DNA from 3 places in the Shewanella submarina genome. Region 1 is predicted to be linked to each of the others. Evidence: predicted binding sites of a transcription regulator. Region 1 holds the regulator's gene; each other region holds the start of a gene.
The links. The regulator NrdR, encoded in region 1, represses ribonucleotide reductase genes. The targets are predictions, from matches to a motif close to AAACACNANATNTNGTGTTT.
Positions count from the first base shown of each region.

Region 2: nrdA (class 1a ribonucleoside-diphosphate reductase subunit alpha) is a predicted target of NrdR. The motif match lies at 1,777-1,796, and genes of this name have one in related genera.
Region 3: nrdD (anaerobic ribonucleoside-triphosphate reductase) is a predicted target of NrdR. The motif match lies at 1,448-1,467, and genes of this name have one in related genera.

Region 1 is NZ_JBHRTD010000018.1:801,962-806,211, reverse strand. Features, by position in the region: gene ACFOE0_RS20605 (riboflavin synthase) at 70-726, opposite strand; gene ribD (bifunctional diaminohydroxyphosphoribosylaminopyrimidine deaminase/5-amino-6-(5-phosphoribosylamino)uracil reductase RibD) at 784-1,926, opposite strand; gene nrdR (transcriptional regulator NrdR) at 1,974-2,423, opposite strand; gene glyA (serine hydroxymethyltransferase) at 2,584-3,837, opposite strand.
Region 2 is NZ_JBHRTD010000017.1:313,950-318,199, forward strand. Features, by position in the region: gene nrdA (class 1a ribonucleoside-diphosphate reductase subunit alpha) at 1-1,609, opposite strand, end outside; gene ACFOE0_RS15295 (HAD family hydrolase) at 2,018-2,683, opposite strand; gene ubiG (bifunctional 2-polyprenyl-6-hydroxyphenol methylase/3-demethylubiquinol 3-O-methyltransferase UbiG) at 2,683-3,393, opposite strand; gene gyrA (DNA topoisomerase (ATP-hydrolyzing) subunit A) at 3,763-4,250, shown strand, end outside.
Region 3 is NZ_JBHRTD010000012.1:344,101-348,350, reverse strand. Features, by position in the region: gene ACFOE0_RS10505 (DEAD/DEAH box helicase) at 1-5, opposite strand, end outside; gene rssA (patatin-like phospholipase RssA) at 186-1,133, shown strand; gene nrdD (anaerobic ribonucleoside-triphosphate reductase) at 1,530-3,647, shown strand; gene nrdG (anaerobic ribonucleoside-triphosphate reductase-activating protein) at 3,733-4,206, shown strand.

The sequences.
Region 1 (4,250 bases):
CTTTATTTTGCTTTGACTGGAAGGAAACACTCCCAGCATTGTAGAAAGATTTGACTCAAATACTGTCGATTAACGCATAAAACCAGCGCGGGCCAGCAGCTCCATGGTGACGCCGCCAGCAGATTTGTCATCGTCTTTAAAGCTGATAAGCCGTTCCAGATAACGGGCGACCAGATCCACTTCAATATTGACCTGAGTACCGGCATGCATATCCAGCAGTGTGGTTTCCGCCGCGGTATGGGGCACAATCGTCAGACGGAAGCGATTGCCATCCACTTCGTTGGTGGTCAGACTCACGCCATCAATAGTGATGGACCCCTTGTGGGCGATATAGCGGGCCAGCTCAGCTGGCGCTTCCAGCCAGAATTCAATAGCGGCGCCGCGGTTGCTGCGTTCAGCGACGGTAGCAATACCATCCACATGACCTGACACCATATGCCCGCCCAGACGCGTGGTTGGGGTCACCGCCTTTTCCAGGTTCACCTTAGTGCCCACCTGATAACGGTTAAAGCCGGTCAGAGCCACAGTTTCAGCTGACACGTCGGCCACATAACCATCGGCCAGACGCTCAACTACCGTCAGGCACACACCATTGGTGGCAATACTGTCACCCAGCTTTACATCGGCCAAATCCAGTTTGCCACTGGCGACGGTCAGACGAATATCATCGCCCCGACGCTGGATCTGACGAATCGTCCCTACTGCTTCAATAATGCCGGTAAACATAGTTACTCACTCTGTAACCTCAGACGCATTAAGCCTCTGAGTTGGAAATTCTGTCGGTTAATCTGCGCGGCGCAGACTGAAGATATAACGTCTGTCGCTGCCAATCTTGCGCTCGTCACACAATGTCATGGCAGGAATGCTATCCATGGTTTGCCAGTCGGGCAAGACCAACATGTTACGACCGTGACTGCCGAGCAATTTTGGCGCCTGGTACAAAACCAGCTCATCAACCAAATCAGCCGCAACAAATGCCCCAGCCAGGGTCGCACCCGCTTCCACCAGCACGGCATTCACCCGTTTACCCAGCTCAGCCAGCAAGGCGGCCAAATCAACACGGCCATCTTTGGCGGCAAGCACCAGAGTTTCAACATGCTCAGGAAAAGCGGCCAATTGCGCATCACTGTATGCCAGAGTCGACACCAGCAGTATGGGCGAGGCAAAACCAAACAGGTTCGACGCCTGTTCAGCTGTCAGTCTGGCACTCGAGTCCAGCACCACACGCAAGGGTTGCTGCACATTGGACTCATCCAGCACGCCTGTCTCAGCGACCACAGAGCCCAGCTCATCAAAGCGCACATTCAGAGTGGGATTGTCAGCCAGAATGGTTTCAATGCCGGTAACCAGTGCCGGGTGACGGGCACGCAGGCGCTGCACATCCGCACGGGCCTGGGGACCGGTAATCCACTTGGAGACGCCGTTGGACAGTGCGGTTTTACCATCAAGGCTGGCCGCGACTTTCACAGTCACAAAGGGTAAGCCGGTTTCCATACGGGTCAGAAAGCCCGGATTCAAGGCACGAGCATCCACTTCCAGCAGACCTGTCTGCACCTCAATACCGGCATCTTTAAGCATATTGATGCCGCGACCGGCGACCTGAGGGTTGGGATCTGTCATGGCAACCACGACTCTGGCGACACCGGCTTCAATCAAGCCTTTGGCACAGGGAGGTGTGCGGCCGTAATGACTGCAGGGTTCCAGAGTCACATAGGCAGTTGCGCCCCGGGACTTATCACCGGCCATGCGCAAGGCATGCACTTCGGCGTGGGGACCACCGGCCTGAATATGAAAGCCTTCACCGACGATTTCATCGTTGACGGTCAGCACGCAGCCCACGTTGGGGTTGGGTGCCGTGGTAAAGCGGCCACGTTTGGCGAGCTGGATGGCGCGGGCCATCATTTGAATATCTTGAGCAGACCACATGGGAAGTACCCGGGTAGTAAAACCGGGCTGTGAAGCCCGGCATTCAATCACTTTTGCAGTTTGGCGATCGCTTCACCAAACTCGGAAACATCTTCAAATGCGCGGTATACCGACGCAAATCGAATATAGGCAACCTTATCCAGGTGCATCAACTGCTCCATCATCAGGTTACCAATCAACTCAGACGGAATTTCACGTTCACCTGTTGCACGCACCATGGACTTAATCTTACTGAGCGACTGCTCAATCTGATCCATGGACACAGGGCGTTTCTCTACCGCTCTGAGCATACCGCCACGCAGCTTCTCTTCATCAAAGGGCTGACGACTGCCATCTTGCTTAATCACACGTGGCATCACCAGTTCAGCACCTTCGAAGGTGGTAAATCTTTCGTGGCACTCTGTGCATTCACGGCGACGCCGGACCTGATGGCCCTCACCCACCAAACGTGAGTCGATAACCTTGGTATCGGTTGCGTTGCAAAACGGACAGTGCATTGTGCCTCCGGCAGAGCCTTAACTGGATATAGATCAAAATGGCCGCCGGGCAGTCAAGCTGCCGGCGGCCATCAAAGTCTATCCTATTTACACCAATGGAAAAAGCTGAGCTACCTCATATCTGGGTAAATTACTCAATCCATCAGCATCAATTCAGGATTCAGGCATACACAGGGAATTTGGCACACAGCTCAAGAACCTGCTGCTTCACCTTCTCAATGTTGCCTTCGTTGTTCACATCATCCAGCACGTCACAGATCCAACCGGTCAGCAACCTGGCTTCATCTTCCTTAAAGCCACGACGGGTGATGGCAGGCGTACCGATACGGATACCGGAAGTCACGAACGGAGAACGAGGGTCGTTTGGCACTGAGTTCTTGTTCACTGTAATGTTGGCGCGGCCCAGGGCAGCGTCAGCTTCTTTACCCGTGATATCTTTGTCGATCAGGTCCACCAGCATCAGGTGGTTTTCGGTACCACCGGAAACGATCTTGTAGCCACGCTCCAGGAACACTTCCACCATAGCTTTGGCGTTAGCCACAACCTGCGCCTGATATACCTTGAACTCTGGCTCCAGTGCTTCTTTGAAGGCCACCGCTTTACCGGCGATAACATGCATCAAAGGACCGCCCTGACCACCCGGGAATACGGCAGAGTTCAGCTTCTTGTGCAGATCTTCGTCGTTATGGGCAGACAGGATGATGCCGCCACGAGGACCGGCCAGCGTCTTGTGAGTGGTAGAGGTTACTACATGAGCGTGTGGCAGTGGGTCCGGGTATACACCGGCTGCAATCAGACCCGCTACGTGAGCCATATCTACAAACAGGTAAGCACCCACTTTGTCTGCGATTTCACGCATACGGGCCCAATCAACCACGCCTGAGTAGGCAGAGAAGCCACCGATAATCATCTTTGGCTGGTGCTCAACGGCCAGAGTTTCCAGCTCGTTGTAATCAATCTTGCCCGCTTCATCGATACCATAAGGAATGATGTCATACAGCTTGCCGGAGAAGTTAACCGGTGAGCCGTGAGTCAGGTGACCACCGTGTGCCAGGTTCATGCCCAGCACCTTGTCACCAGGCTTCAGCAGAGTCATATAGACGGCCTGGTTAGCCTGAGAACCTGAGTGTGGCTGCACGTTGGCATACACAGCACCAAACAGCTCTTTAGCGCGCTCGATAGCCAGGGTTTCTACTTTGTCGACATACTCGCAACCACCATAATAGCGCTTACCCGGATAACCTTCGGCGTACTTATTGGTCAGCTGAGAACCCTGCGCCTGCATTACGCGAGGACTGGTGTAGTTCTCGGAGGCGATAAGTTCAATGTGCTCTTCCTGACGACGGGTCTCATCCTCAATCGCCGCAAACAGGTCGGGATCGTAATCCGCGATGTTCATGTCTTTAGTCAGCATGGTCACTCCGGCTGTTAAATTAATAAACTTATTCTTAATCGTAGGGTTGCGCGGTATTCTACTCCGCGATTGATCACAATCACAGTCCAGTCATCCTGAAAATGTTGCAAGGCTGTATAGAAATCCGTTCATCGTCGCTATTTCACACAACCTGCAAACGACAATCCCTTTTCGCACAAGGCTTTGACGTGAACAGCCTGACTTGTTCGGCAAAACGTAAACTCAATTCCTGCCCCTTATCTTGCTACGTGCATTGTCGCCATTCAGTTTACCTGCCGTCTTTGTGCCAAATTCCCTTTGGAGCCAGTTCCAAATCACGAATACCTTCACACTATGCACCTGAGGCATAGGGGCAAGGACAATTTGTTATTGGAGAAACTGTGATCGGCCCAGTAAACTGCGCGGCTTTTATT
Region 2 (4,250 bases), on a different contig from region 1:
TGGCACTGCCGTCTGAATACTTAACGCCGTTTTTAGCGAGATAGTTGGCGAAGTTAATCACACCAATACCCAGAGTACGACGGTTCATGGACGCAATTTCAGCGGCCTTGATTGGATAGTCCTGATAGTCCAGCAGGTTGTCCAGTGCGCGTACTGCCAGATCTGACAGGTGCTCGAGCTCATCCAGGTTCTGAATGGCACCCAGGTTCAAGGCCGACAGAGTACACAGGGCGATCTCACCGGTTTCGTCGTCGATGTTGTTCATCGGCTTGGTTGGCAGTGCAATTTCCAGACACAGGTTGGACTGGCGAATTGGTGCAACCTTGGAGTCGAATGGACTGTGGGTGTTGCAGTGATCCACGTTCTGTACATAGATACGGCCGGTAGAGGCACGTTCCTGCATCATCAGACCAAACAGCTCAGACGCTCTCAGACTCTTCTTACGTATGCTGTCGTCCTGCTCATATTGCAGATACAGACGCTCGAACTCATCCTGATCTTCGAAGAAGGCATCGTACAGACCTGGTACATCCGATGGGCTGAACAGAGTGATGTTGCCACCCTTGATCAGGCGGGTGTACATCAGCTTGTTCAGCTGTACGCCGTAGTCCAGGTGACGGATACGGTTGTCTTCTACACCACGGTTGTTTTTCAGAACCAGCAGAGATTCTACTTCCAGGTGCCACATAGGATAGAACAGCGTTGCAGCTCCGCCACGTACGCCACCCTGAGAGCAGGACTTAACCGCAGTCTGGAAATACTTGTAGAAAGGCACACAACCAGTATGGAAGGCTTCACCACCACGGATTGGGCTACCCAGAGCACGAATACGACCGGCGTTCACGCCGATACCGGCACGCTGGCTGACGTACTTCACAATAGAAGACGCAGTCGCATTGATTGAATCCAGGCTGTCACCACACTCGATCAGTACGCAGGAACTGAACTGACGGGTAGGGGTGCGCACACCAGACATAATGGGTGTAGGCAGCGAGATCTTGAAAGTAGATACCGCATCGTAAAAGTCTTTGATGTACTGCAGACGGGTTTCCCGTGGGTAACGGGCGAACAGACAGGCAGCAACCAGAATGTAGAGGAACTGCGCACTCTCATACACTTCGCCGGTGACACGGTTCTGAACCAGATACTTACCTTCCAGCTGCTTTACTGCAGCATAAGAGAAGTTCATATCACGCCAGTGGTCAACATAGGAGTCCAGAATATCCAGCTCTTCTTTGCTGTAATCTTCCAGAATATGGGTGTCGTATTTACCCAGTTCTACCAGACGGGTGACATGGTCGTGCAGAGCGGGTGGCTCAAATCGACCGTAGGCCTTTTTACGCAGATGGAAAATGGCCAGACGTGCCGCCAGGAACTGATAATCCGGAGACTCCGGAGAGATCAGGTCCGCTGCAGCTTTAATAATGGTCTCATGGATAGCTTCGGTGGGGATACCGTCATAGAACTGTAAGTGAGAACGCAGTTCTACTTCGGAAACAGATACCTTGTCTAATCCTTTAGCTGCCCAGGTAATAACGCGGTGGATCTTATCGAGATCGATAGCTTCACGCTCTCCACTACGCTTGGTGACTGTCATATTGCTATTCATTAAAAATGAGCCCTGAATGTAAAAGACAAAAAACACCTGGTGTGTCGCTACTACTGAATACCCTGAACGCAAACAGGCCAGACTGGCCAAGGCGGGCGATAACTACTGTCAGCGCACTGCTTATCCGGTTTTTGTGAACCGTGTTATTAGTGTTCGGATTTCATGCGACACACTATATATGGTGTCAAATTCAAACTTAACTACAAGATAGTGAGGTTTTGGGGGATTTGCAAGTTGCAAATTATATGACATCTTGTGGATAAGATGAGGATAATTTCCGGGGGTGAGCAGGGGCTAACCCCGGAGGTATAAAGCTACGCGCACTGCAGGCCAGTGGATGAAATTCGTGCCCCTTAAAACGAAAATTCTGATTGCGACTTTATCAAGCGATCCAGATATTCGTTCTGCTTATTTAAGGTGATCCAAAAGTGATAAAGGCGACACTAATTGTAAAACTGCGGGCCAGATCCCGGGATCATCTGTTGCAGAAATATATCCCCACAGAGCTGTGACTCCCTGCATGCCGGCCGCTTTAGCCGCCAGCAGATCCCGCTCGGCATCACCAAGATAAGCGATCGCATCCACTGCAATACCGGATTGCATGGCCCCAAGATACATAGGAGCCACATCTGGCTTGCTGCGAGTACAGGTATCGCCGCTGATAATGCAGCTGAGCTTATTTGTTAGCCCCAGAGCATCGAGCAGGGGCCGGGTATAGCGGGCGGGCTTATTGGTAATGACTCCCACCTTTATATCTCTAAGGATCAATTCATCCAGCAGTTGGCCGATGCCATCAAACAATGACGCCTGTTTGCCATTGACCTCGCTGTACCAATGCAGCAGGCGCTGTTGCAGCAGTGACTGGGTGTCTTCATCCAGCTTTGGCTGGGCAGCTTTAACCAAAGCCAAACTGCCGTGAGATGCTTGTTCACGCATGCTCTCCAGGCTTTGCTCTTCAAGGCCATGCTCTTTGAGGGCCAGATTCAGTGCAGCCACCAAATCTGGCGCTGTATCCACCAGGGTGCCATCCAGATCGAACAGCACAGCCTTGATACCGATTAACTGGGCTGACATCAGTCAACCTTCTGGGTGGCAATCATATAGTTCACTTCCACACTTTTGGTGTAGCGGAACAGGCCTGTGATTGGGTTGTAGGTAATACCGTGGGCATCGCGACACAGGAGGTCGGTGTTGTCCACCAAAGCCATCAGCTCCGAAGGACGAATAAACTTGGCGTGGTCATGGGTACCAATGGGCAACATTTTCAGCAGGTATTCGGCACCCAGAATGGTTTCGACATAGGAGCGCAGGTTGCGGTTGATGGTAGAAAAGAATACCCAGCCGCCTGGCTTAACCATATCGCAGCAAGCCTGGATAACAGACTGAGGATCTGGTACGTGCTCCAGCATCTCCATACAGGTCACCACATCATATTGTTGTTTGTGCTCATCTCGATGAGACTCGGCAGTATTTTTGATGTAGTTGATGTTAACGCCGGCTTCGAGGGCATGCAGGCGTGCTACCTCCAGCGGTTCCTCGCCCATATCCAGACCGGTCACATTGGCACCGATACGCGCCATGCTTTCAGACAGAATACCGCCGCCACAACCCACATCCAGTACCTGCTTACCAAACAGACCGCCTGACTTCTCATCTATATAGTTAAGACGCAGAGGATTAAGTTCATGCAAAGGTTTGAATTCGCCCTTTGGGTCCCACCAACTGGCGGCCATACTTTCAAACTTGGCGATTTCTTTTGGATCTACGTTGTAATTCTGTTCCATGGTTTACCCTGAGTGTGCTTTTATTGCAAAACGGCGTCATTATGAATCAGGCTTACAAAATAAAACAGCATGTCGGGTGAAAGGTTTATTAATCCAGGTCAATCTTTGTCCTTGATGACTGATAACTGAACTGTTTTGTAACCTAATAAAGCTGGTTTTACATAAATAAGGCACAAATTAAGGTTTAATGCTCGAAATTGGCATTAAACTGACCGCTTTTTGACCCCTGTAACCTAAGGGGGCTATTTCATTCCGACTTGGATCTGGCGACATTAAATAACTGTGTTAGAATGCCAAATCACGTTTGTTGGCTGAACAAGGGCACCGGTTACGGCGCGTCAGCTAAATTTTCAGGGGATCGAGCAGTTTATGACTGATCTGGCTTCATCTATTTCGCCAATTAATATTGAAGACGAACTAAAGAATTCGTACCTGGATTACGCCATGAGCGTAATTGTTGGACGAGCATTGCCGGACGTGCGGGACGGTTTGAAACCGGTTCATCGCCGCGTTTTGTTCGCAATGAATGAACTTAAGAACGATTGGAACAAGCCATATAAAAAGTCTGCACGTGTTGTGGGCGACGTAATCGGTAAATATCACCCTCACGGTGACAGCGCGGTTTACGACACCATAGTACGTATGGCTCAGCCTTTCTCGCTGCGTTATACGCTGGTGGATGGCCAGGGTAACTTTGGTTCCATCGACGGTGACGCTGCAGCGGCAATGCGTTATACGGAAATCCGTATGGAGAAGCTTGCACACCAGTTGCTGGCTGATCTGGAAAAAGAAACCGTAGACTATGTGCCTAACTATGATGGTACTGAGCAGATCCCCGCTGTACTGCCCACCAGAAT
Region 3 (4,250 bases), on a different contig from region 1:
TGCAAAGGTGTACTCCTATAAATTTGACGCGCTATTGTATACCCAAACCGTGACAAGGGGTATGTACCGGCAGAATTTTCGCACCTGACAATATATGTTGTCATCCTGCTGACTTGGTGGTGACTCAGCATCTGCGTATACTGCGTCCCCTGTTAGATCGAACAAAGAGATAGGAGAACTTGCCTGTGAGCGAACAAAAACCGCTGACGATAGGACTGGCTCTGGGGAGTGGCGCGGCTAAAGGCTGGGCCCATATAGGGGTGCTGAAAGGGTTGGCGAAGCTGGGGATCTATCCCGACAAGGTCGCTGGTTGCTCGATTGGTGCCTTGGTTGGCGCAGCTTATGCCAATGACAACCTGGAAGAGCTGGAGTCCTGGGTAAGAGGATTTTCTCACTGGGATGTTCTGGGGCTGATGGATTTAAGCTGGCGTAAGGGTGGGCTGATTGGAGGCGAGCGGGTGTTCAATGTACTCGAGTCTCATATTGGTGACGTGCGTATTGAAGATCTGAAGTTACCGTTTACTGCCGTGGCGACCGACCTGTATTCAGGCCAGGAGATCTGGTTCAGTGAGGGGGAACTTCGTCATGCGGTGCGGGCATCCTGCTCCATGCCGGGCATTCTGTCCCCGGTTCAACAGGGAGACCGTTGGTTGGTGGATGGCGCAGTAGTGAATCCGGTTCCAGTGTCTGTTGCCCGAGCTATGGACGTAGATGTCGTTATCGCGGTTGACCTGAGTGGTGAGCGTCGCCGTCGAATTCAGGCTGTACCTGTGAACCTGAAAAGTGAGCAACCTACTGAAGCTGAGCTGGTCAAAGCGGATGAACACAGTGCTACCGGCTTTACAGATTTGTTGGCCAGAGGCCGGGACTACCTGACCGGGCTAACCGATGTATTCACCAGCAAACCTAAACAAGACCCTGGCATGCTGGCGGTAATGTCTCAGTCTATGGATATTCTGGAGCAACGGCACAAGCGTGCCCGTCTGATGGGCGACCCACCGGATGTCTGTATTCTGCCCAAGGTGTCTGATATTGGGATTATGGAGTTCCACCGTGCAGAAGAGGCGATCGCTGCCGGTGAACAAGCTGTACTGAAAGCCCAACACCAGATTGAAGTGGTACTTGGTAAGTAGCATCACAAATAACTGGCTACAAAAGGCTACGTTAGTCGCCATATCAGCATCGGCTGATTAACAATGCCTGCATAAAACACCCGGTTTTTTACCGGGTGTTTTCGTTATACCTGCAAGCTGAAGTAAGTGAACAGTCATTAAATTTTCTTTCTGAGCTTGAACGCACATTCGGCCTCCGACTAGCGCCAAAGAAACATGGGGTCAAGGAGATCCTGGTCACTTTTTGGGGCTGGCAACACTAATCACTCACGCTTTGAACTGTCATCCCCGGAACTTGATCCAGATCAAGGTAAAAGCCGGTTGCTTGGCGCTTAATACGCAACATCTTGTGTTCTAGTACATGCAAGGCACTATATATAGTAAGTGTCTTGTCTACCTCGGGAGTGATAAAGCCTTATGCCAGTTGTGATTAAGCGGGACGGTTGCCGTACCTCTTTTGACGGTTCCAGGATTAGGGACGCGGTAATTGCAGCCGCAAAATCTGAAGGGATTACAGACGTTGATTATGCGCAGACCGTGGCTGATGGTGTCAGTCAGGCCGTAGCACATCTGGACGAAGTGGAGATCTCTCACCTGCAGTCTCTGGTGGAAAACCAGTTGATGGAAGGTCCATACAAGCAGGTAGCCCGTCACTATATTGAATACCGTCACGACCGTGACGTGTGTCGTGAGACCTCAAGCCGCCTGAACATTGAAATTCGTGGTCTGATTGAGCAGAGCAATGCCTCTATCCTCAACGAGAACGCAAACAAAGACTCCAAAGTGATCCCAACCCAGCGTGATTTGCTGGCTGGCATCGTGGCGAAGCATTACGCCAAGTGTCATATCCTGCCAAAGGATGTTGTTGGTGCTCATGAGCGCGGTGAAATCCATTACCACGACCTGGATTACTCACCATTCTTCCCTATGTTCAACTGTATGCTGATCGACCTGGCCGGCATGTTGACCCAGGGCTTTAAAATGGGCAACGCTGAGATTGAGACTCCTAAGTCTATCTCTACTGCAACTGCGGTCACTGCGCAGATTATTGCTCAGGTAGCCAGCCATATCTATGGCGGTACCACGATTAACCGTATAGATGAAGTACTGGCGCCGTTTGTGGCCAAGAGCTATGAAAAGCACCTGGAGATTGGCCGTGAGTGGGCCATTCCCGATGCCGAAGCCTATGCCCGTGCCCGTACCGAAAAAGAGTGTTACGACGCATTCCAGTCGCTGGAGTATGAAGTGAATACTCTGCACACCGCCAATGGCCAAACGCCATTTGTGACCTTTGGTTTTGGTCTGGGTACCAGCTGGGAGTCCCGTCTGATCCAACAGTCCATCATGAAGGTGCGTATTGGTGGTCTGGGCAAGAACAAGAAAACTGCAGTGTTCCCTAAGCTGGTGTTTGCTATCCGTGATGGTATCAACCACAAAGCTGGCGACTGTAACTACGACATCAAGCAACTGGCATTGAAGTGTGCCACCCAGCGTATGTACCCGGACATCCTCAACTATGAAATGGTTGAGAAGGTCACAGGTTCCTTTAAGACGCCAATGGGTTGTCGCAGCTTCCTGGGTACCTATGAAGAGAATGGTGAACTGATCCACGAAGGTCGTAACAACCTGGGTGTAGTGAGCCTGAACCTGCCGCGTATCGCGTTGGAAGCCAAGGGTGATGAAGCCGAGTTCTACCGTTTACTGGAAGACCGCCTGGCGATTGCCCGCAAGGCCTTGGATACCCGTATCGAACGTCTGCAGGGGGTAAAAGCCCGAGTTGCACCAATCCTGTATATGGAAGGTGCCTGTGGCGTGCGCCTGAAGCCGGATGATGAAGTGTCTGAAATCTTCAAAAATGGCCGTGCATCGATCAGCCTGGGTTATATTGGTCTGCATGAAACCATCAATGCCCTGTACGGCACTGAGACTCATGTATTTGACAGCGAAGAGCTGCGTGAGAAGGCGGTTGCCATTGTAGCTCGTCTGAAAGCTGCCACTGAAGCCTGGAAGAAAGAAACCGGTTATGGCTTCAGCTTGTACTCCACGCCAAGTGAGAGCCTGTGTAGTCGCTTTGCCAAACTGGACGCCAAAGAGTTTGGCTTGGTTGATGGTGTGACTGAAAAAGGTTACTACACCAACAGCTTCCACCTGGATGTTGAGAAGAAAGTGAACCCTTACGATAAGCTGGATTTTGAACAGCCTTATCCGGAAGTGGCTAACGGTGGCTTCATCTGTTACGGCGAATACCCGAACATGCAGCACAACCTGGAAGCGCTGGAAAACGTATGGGACTACAGCTTCAGCCGCGTACCATATTATGGTACCAACACGCCGATCGATGAGTGTTATGACTGTGGTTACACAGGTGAGTTTACCTGTACCAGTAAAGGTTTTACCTGCCCTAAATGTGGTAACCACGAACCAAGCCGTGTGTCGGTAACCCGCCGCGTATGTGGTTACCTGGGTAGCCCGGATGCGCGTCCGTTCAACCACGGTAAGCAGGAAGAAGTGAAGCGTCGGGTTAAACACCTGTAATCGTCAGACTTCACTGAAGCATTTAGTTTTAAAGGCGCTCCTTGTAAAGGGGCGCCTTTTGTCCTTTCCCGTCAGGAGAAATGAGATGAATTATCACCAGTATTATCCGATTGATGTGATCAATGGTCCGGGTACGCGTGCCACCTTGTTTGTAGCCGGTTGTGAGCACCAGTGCCGCGGCTGCTACAACCAGAGCACCTGGGATCCCCGTTCGGGTCATCTGTTTGATGAGGCGATGATGGATACCATTATCAAAGATCTCAATGACACCAGAGTGAAGCGTAAGGGCTTATCCCTTTCAGGAGGCGACCCTTTGTTTCCCGGTAACCTGTCTGCCATCAAAACTTTGCTGGAGCGGGTGCGTGCGCAGTGCCCGGGGAAAGATGTGTGGATGTGGACCGGTTATACACTTGAAAACTTAAGCCCGGAGCAGCGCGCTGTGGTCGCACTGGTTGATACTTTGGTGGACGGCAAGTTTGAACAGCAACTGCATGATCCTTCACTGGCTTTCAGGGGCAGCAGTAACCAACGTATTATTCCATTGACACAGGTCGAATAAGCTCTGCAACTATCGGGGGATACTGATATAATCCCGCCAATCTT